One region of the Mesorhizobium sp. M1050 genome, then DNA from elsewhere that is predicted to be linked to it. Evidence: predicted binding sites of a transcription regulator. Region 1 holds the regulator's gene; the other holds the start of a gene.
What was found. Region 1 encodes PhoB, which activates phosphate uptake and scavenging genes when phosphate is short. Its sites were predicted from a motif close to TGTCATNNANCTGTCAT; they were not measured.

Region 1 (3,711 bases):
CAACTTGTCGATAGTCGTATTCTTGAACACCAGGATCTCGTCAGATCCGACGTTCAGCGTCACGTTCGATTCCACCTGAACCATCTGCGAACGGACGGCATCGAACGAAGTGAAGTCATAGCCGTTAAGGCGCACCACATCGGTCGCACCGAAATCGAAGATAAGATCGCTTCCATTTCCTTTGGAGATGGCGAAAGTGTCGGCGCCGTCACCGCCGATCAGGACATCATTTCCCTTGCCGCCATCCAGCGTCTGATGACCCGACCCGCCCTTGATGATGTTGTCCAACGCATTTCCGAACGCATATCGATTGGCGCCGGTAACGACCAGGTTCTCGAAATTGTCGGGGAGCTTGTAGCTCATCCAGGTGTCGATCGTGTCGATCCCTGCCCCGGGATCTTCGACCGCCTTATTGTTGGTGGAATAGAGATGATAATAGTCGTCGCCGGCGCCACCGTACATCGTGACATTGACGCCGGTGTCTCCCCAGAAGGAGTCGTTGCCTGAGGTGCCATGCAGTTCGGCCCCGGCTCCGGTTGCCGAGAACCAATGACTGGACGCGCCGGTGTAGGGAAGAGGAATACCTTTGGCGTTTAAGACCGTGCTCATCAGAAATCCTTCCTCTTAGTGTCCGACCTGGTCAAATCATTCGGCGCAGGGTCCGGCGACCGCTTTCAAAGCAACGTTGCAAAGAACGAGATCGTTCCCGCGGAATCGTCATCAGATCCAAGATCGTATTGACTATTCGGAGCACATACAATCAATAAAGAAGAGGGAAACTCGCTCTTAGTCGGATAAAATTTTTAATAAAATTGCGCATTTATGCGAAACCACATCCTCTAGCGGGCACATAGCCATATTAGTTCAAATTGTTTCTTGATGCGCGTGACTTTGATCGGAGTTCTGCGGGCAAGATAGCAATGTGACCAACTAAAGCGTGTCACGGGCCGTGCTTCCTGCGGCCAGCCTGGCAGAAAAGCGAATTGGGAGATCGGAGGGCAATCGCCAGCCAGTCAAGGTACGCGCCGAGCCCGCGACCGCGAAGGGCAGTTAAAACTTCGATCCCGCCTGCTTGAATGTCTGGATCGCGTGGCCATTGGCGACCACCTGCTGATCAAGTTTGAACCTTGGTTCCGATCTATCGGCTAGTCTTCCCTGATCGAGTAGCCTGCGCCCCGAATGGTGCGGATGACGTCGGGCATGCGGCCGTTGTTGACGGCTTTGCGCAGCCGCCCGACATGCACGTCCACCGTGCGTTCGTCGATGTAGATCGTTTCGCCCCAGACGTTGTCGAGCAGCTGGCTGCGCGAGAACACGCGGCCGGGATGGCGCATCATGAATTCGAGCAGGCGGAATTCGGTCGGCCCGAGCCGGATCTCGCTCTTCTTGCGATAGACCCGGTGCGATTCTCGATCGAGCACGATGTCGCCGACCTTCAGCACGCTGGACAGCAGTTCCGGCTTGGCACGGCGCAGCAGCGCCTTGACCCTGGCCATGAACTCCGGTGTCGAAAACGGCTTGACCAGATAATCGTCGGCGCCGGTCGAGAGGCCCCGCACGCGATCGCTCTCCTCGCCGCGCGCGGTCAGCATGATGATCGGCAGCCGCTCGGTCTCGGGACGCATTCGCAGGCGCCGGCAGAGTTCGATGCCGGAGACCGCCGGCACCATCCAGTCGAGCACCAGAAGGTCGGGCACGTTCTCCTGCAGCCGGATCTCGGCCTCGTCGCCGCGCGTCACGACCTCGACCTGATAGCCCTCGGACTCCAGATTGTAACGGAGCAGCACGCCTAGCGGCTCCTCGTCCTCCACCACCATGATGCGTGGCGCGATCATCGGCTGGTTACCCCTGTCGTCATGCCGCGGGCGCGGACATTGTCGTCTCGTCCTGTTTCGGACGATTGGCCGGCAGCTGCGTGCCGGTCAAAACATAATAGGCATTTTCCGCGATGTTGGTGACATGGTCGCCGATGCGCTCGAGGTTCTTGGCGCAGAACAAAAGATGCGTGCACGCGGTGATGTTGCGCGGGTCTTCCATCATATAGGTGAGAAGCTCGCGGAACACGGAGGTGTATTTGACGTCGATGCGTTCGTCGTCGGCACGCAGTTTCGCCAGCGCGGCGGCGTCACGCGCCGCATATTCCTCGATGACGCCCTGCACCTGGATCAGCACCAGTTGTGCCATTCCATCGATCGAGTGCGAAAGGTCGCGCGGCGTGACGCTGAGGCCGACAGTGCCGACACGCTTGGCGATGTTCTTGGCAAGGTCGCCGATGCGTTCGAGATCGCCGGCCATGCGGATAGAACCGACGACATGGCGCAGATCATCGGCCATCGGCTGCCGCTTGGCGATCAGCGTGATTGCGCGGTCGTCGAGCTCGCGCTGGCGCGCGTCCATGATCGCATCATCGGAGACGACGCGCTGTGCCAAGGCGTTGTCGGAATTCAAGAGCGCCTTGGTCGCACCGCCGACCATCGAGCTGGCGAGATCGCCCATGTCGCTGATGAGCTTGCTGATCTGACCGAGATCCTCGTCGAAAGAAGCGACTGTGTGTTCGCTCATGATCCTGTTCCTCGTATGCCTGAGCTCAGCCGAAGCGGCCGGTGATGTAGTCCTGCGTGCGCTTCTCGCGGGGCGACGTGAAGATCTTCTCGGTGCGGTCGAACTCGACCAGCTCGCCCAGATACATGAAGGCCGTCTGCTTCGATACGCGCGCCGCCTGCTGCATGTTGTGGGTGACGATGACGATCGTGTAGTCGGCTTGCAACTCGTCGATCAGTTCCTCGATCTTGGCGGTCGACAGCGGGTCGAGCGCCGAGGCGGGCTCGTCGAGCAGGATGACTTCCGGCTTCACCGCCACGGTGCGGGCGATGCAGAGCCGCTGCTGCTGGCCGCCGGAGAGGCTGAGGCCGCTGGCGTCGAGCTTGTCCTTGACCTCGGTCCAGAGTGCCGCGCGCTTCAGCGCCTGCTCGACGCGGCCGTCCATCTCCGACTTGCTCAGCTTCTCGTAGAGCCTGATGCCGAACGCGATGTTTTCATAGATCGACATCGGAAATGGCGTCGGCTTCTGGAACACCATGCCGATCTTGGTGCGCAGCAGGTTGAGGTCCTGCGAGCGGTCGAGAACGTTCTGGCCGTCGAGCAGCACCTGACCTTCGGCCGTCTGCTTGGGATAGAGCTCGTAGATGCGGTTGAAGACGCGCAGCAGCGTCGACTTCCCGCAGCCCGAAGGCCCGATGAAGGCGGTGACGCTGCGCTCCGGCAAGGACAGCGTAATGTCCTTCAGCGCCTTCGACTGGCCGTAGTAGAAGTTGAGGTTCTTGACCTCGATCTTGGCCTTGGCGGTGGCCTCGGCGGCGATCGTCATGTCTGGAGACAACATCTGGCTCATTTGTCCTCTCTGCGTCCGGTCAGGCTGCGCGCAACGATGCTGAGCGCAAGAACCGTCAATGTGATGATGAGTGCGCCGGTCCAGGCCAGTTGCTGCCATTCCTCGTAGGGGCTGAGAGCGAACTGGAAGATGGTGACAGGCAGGCTGGCCATCGGCGCGTTGAGATTGCTCGACCAGAACTGGTTGTTGAGCGCCGTGAAGAGCAGTGGTGCCGTCTCGCCGGAGATACGGGCGATCGACAGCAATATGCCGGTGACAATGCCCGATAGCGCGGCGCGGTAGGCGACCGACTTGATGACCACCCAGCGCGGTGCGCCGAT
Region 2 (3,711 bases), on a different contig from region 1:
CGCCTTCGGTGTCGACCGCCCACAGGCCATCGGTACGGCCGGTGGTTTTCGGGCTCTGGCCGTCGGTGGCGACCCACAGGCGCCCAGCCGAATCGACCGCGCAATTATCGGGCATGCCGAACCAGCCATTGGCCGTCGTCGCCGTCGAGAAGGTGGCGCCGACATCGGCGACGGAGGGATCGCCGCATTTCAGCAGCACTTCCCACTTGCCTTTGATGGCGGTGAAATCGCCGCCATCTTCCGATATTTCGATGATGTGGCCGAAGGCGTTGTCGGCGCGCGGATTGGCGGCATTGACCTGGTCGGCCTTGCGCTTCGAATTGTTGGTCAGCATGACATAGACCTTGCCGTTGACGGCATTGGGCTGGATGTCCTCGGGGCGGTCCATCTTGGTGGCGCCGAGCAGGTCGGCGGCGCGGCGTGTTTCGATCAGCACGTCGGCCTGGCTGGCGAAGCCGTTCTCAGTCGTCAGCGGCGCCTTCCCGAAGACGATCGGCAGCCATTCGACCGAACCGTCTTCGGCGAACTTGGCGACATGCAGCGTACCGTCGTCGAGCAGATCCTTGTTGGCGGCATGGTCGTTGGGATTGAACGCCGCCTTGGTGACGAATTTGTACACATAGTCGAAGCGCTCGTCGTCGCCGAGATAGAAGACAACGCGACCGTCCTTGGCGACAATCGATTCGGCGCCTTCGTGCTTGAAGCGGCCCATGGCGGTGCGCTTCCTCGGCGTCGAGGTCGGATCGTTGACATCGACTTCGACGATCCAGCCGAAGCGGTTGGCCTCGTTGGGCTCCTTGGCGAGGTCGAAACGATCGTAATGGGCGGCCCATTCATAGGCGCCTTCGGGAATGCCAAGGCGTTTGTAATTGGCGGCCTCCTTGTGGCCCTCAGGCAGGTCGCCGGAGAAATAGCCGTGGATGTTCTCCTCGGCCATCACATAGGTGCCCCAGGGGGTGACGCCGCCGGCGCAGTTGTTGAATGTGCCGAAAACCTTGGTGCCGGACGGGTCTGCATTGGTCTTGACGCGATCGTGGCCGGCGACCGGACCAGACAGCGCCATTTCGGTGCTGGAGGTGATGCGACGGTTGAGCTTGCCGTCGCGCACTACCTGCCATTTGCCCGAGACCTTGCGTATCTCGACGATGGTGCCGCCGTGGGCAGCCATCTCGACATCGACCTGCTCCTTCGAGAGCGGTGCGACTTCGGCTGATTTCTTACCGTCCTTGTCGACGATCTTGACGATGCCCGGGAACATCAGATGCGGGTTGGTGTATTCGTGGTTGACCACCAGCAGGCCGTGTTCGGCCGAACCGTCGATCGGGAGATAGCCGACATAGTCGTTGTTGTAGCCGAACTGTTTCGCCTGAGCCTGCGCCGACTGTTTCGTCGGGTCGAACTCCGGCGAATCGGCAAACAGCGGATCGCCCCAGCGCAACAACACATCGGCATCGTAGCCCGGCGCGACATGGTGTTTGTCGTCGATGCCGGCCTCCAACTCGTCGAACGCGAAGGCGGAGCCTTCTGCGGCCCGGGCCTCGTCCGCACTGACCAGCGCCAGCGGACTAACGGTTGCGGCGATGGCCGAGACGGCCAGTGAACCTTTGAGGAAGCCACGGCGCGAGAACCGCGCGGCGATGATCTCGCCCATGGTGCGGTTGTCCGTAGGGTTGGTTGCGGGGCCGTCGTTTTCCTCGAGCAGGCTGGTGCGGAATCGGGCGTCGGGGGAGCGTTTTTCGGTCATTTGGGACTTGCCTCTGGCTTTGGGCGATGGCTGGAGCGTGTTGCCTGTTTAACCCCTTATAGCCGGTCGATCACATTTTCGTGACATCTCCAGTCGCTTTCAACCGGATTTCACGACCCGCCAGCCGACCCTTTTCGCAACCGAGCGACGCGAGGGACCAAAGTCCTGGTCAGGCCGAGCAAAGGTCCCTGTCGGTGCGGCATTGGTCGTGGGCCCCCTATGCCAAGGCCACTATGCCGGCAATAGTCGGCCGCTTGCCAAAGCCGGCATCGGCCTGATGTATAGGAGGGTCCGTGATGCGCGGATCGACCCCCACCCGCTTTCGTTGGCTGGCTCTGAGAGCAACATCGGCATTGGCGCTGGCTGTCGCCCCCTATCAACTCGCTTTCCACGGCTCCGCGCCCGGCCTCATTGCCGCAGCCGCACACGCCAAGGATAGCGGACATGATGGTGGCGCTGGTGGAAGCGGCGGAAGCGGCAGCGGAAACAGCGGAAATTCCGGGTCTGGTGGCGGCGACGACGGCGCCAGCAACGATCATGGCACCACCGACAATTCCGGAACCGGAAAAAGCCAAAACGATGGCGGAGCCGGCCATCACGTCAACGCGGCCACTGGCGACAAGGTTGACGTGGATCGCAACAAGATCGAGGTACAGCATCCCGATGGCACCACCGAAGAGATCGCGAACGGCCGTTTCGAGATGAAGGATGCGCTCGGCCGAACGATCGTCGAACGTGCAGCGACGGCGCGCGATTACAGTCGTCTTCAGGCTTTGTGAGGCAGGCCACCCAGGCAAGGGCCTGCTTCGCAGTCACCTCCGCCGCCCCCGGCGGAGGTGACTTGATGTTCGGCGTCTGCCGTCGTCAGGCATCACGGAAACCCAGTATCCCGCTCGACGATGGCGATCGCGGCGCCGTTCATACAAAGCTAATATAGCATGCGATTAGGACTTTAGTCCAATCTTGCGCTTGCAAAGGTCCTGGGTGACAACGGCAACGGTCGGAGGTCGCTTCCGGGCACCGCGTCTTTCGGCGATGTTGGTTGCAACTGCAACGTTGAAGGTGGGCGCGCCGGGCTCAATCGACGGAGATCAGGATGCACAGATCGCTCACAACGCCTCGTTGCCGGCTTGCACTTAGATCCGCGGCTGCGCTGGCGTTGACCATCGCTCCCTATCAAATTGCCTTCCACGGCTCCGTTCCCGCGATTTACGCCGCCAGCGCACAGGCCGGCAAGGGCGGTGGCGGCAACGGCGGCGGTGGTGGAAACGGCGGTGGCGGAAATGGCGGCGGCGGCAATAGCGGTAGCAGTGGCGGCAACAGCAGCAGCAGCAGCGGGAATGGCAACAGTGGCAATGCCGGCAAGTCGGGTACCAACAAGGGTAAGAACGGCAACAGCGCGAGCCATGTCAATGCAACGACCGGCGACGAGGTCGACGTGACAGGCAACAAGATCACAATCCGGCATCCCGACGGCATAACGGAAAAGCTCGAGAACGGTCGTTTCAGGATGGAGGATGCGCTCGGTCGCACGATCATCGACCGCCGGGCCACACCGGCCGACGTCGGCCGTCTCAAGGCCTTGTGACGCCGACCAACAGGCAACGGCCGGCTTCACACGTCACCTCCGTCGCCCCCCGGCGGAGGTGACCTCGTTTGGGGGTTTAAGACTGGTTGCGGTCGCGCAGCTCACGCATCATCAAAGCCGCTTCGGTGCGGTTGCGCACATTGAGTTTCGACAGCACCCCGGTCATGTGATGCTTGACGGTCTTCTCCTGCAGCTCCAGCCGCAACGCGACTTCCTTGTTGCTTAGCCCCTCCGCCACCAGCCGCAGAATTTCCGTCTGCCGTTCCGTGAGTTGCCGCAGCCGGTCCGCATTGCCGTTGGTCGGATGCTGGGACTGGAGATCCGAAAGCAGGCGAGCCGAAAGCGTCGGCGAAAGATAGCTTTCGCCGGCCGCCACGCT

Region 2: NKH57_RS23235 (PhoX family protein) is a predicted target of PhoB. The motif match lies at 1,814-1,830, and genes of this name have one in related genera.

The regions. Positions count from the first base shown of each region.
Region 1 is NZ_JAMYMV010000046.1:15,463-19,173, reverse strand. Features, by position in the region: gene eglC (endo-1,3-1,4-beta-glycanase EglC) at 1-609, opposite strand, end outside; gene phoB (phosphate regulon transcriptional regulator PhoB) at 1,146-1,835, opposite strand; gene phoU (phosphate signaling complex protein PhoU) at 1,855-2,562, opposite strand; gene pstB (phosphate ABC transporter ATP-binding protein PstB) at 2,588-3,391, opposite strand; gene pstA (phosphate ABC transporter permease PstA) at 3,388-3,711, opposite strand, start outside.
Region 2 is NZ_JAMYMV010000048.1:20,006-23,716, forward strand. Features, by position in the region: gene NKH57_RS23235 (PhoX family protein) at 1-1,744, opposite strand, end outside; gene NKH57_RS23240 (hypothetical protein) at 2,041-2,523, shown strand; gene NKH57_RS23245 (hypothetical protein) at 2,841-3,332, shown strand; gene NKH57_RS23250 (LuxR C-terminal-related transcriptional regulator) at 3,409-3,711, opposite strand, start outside.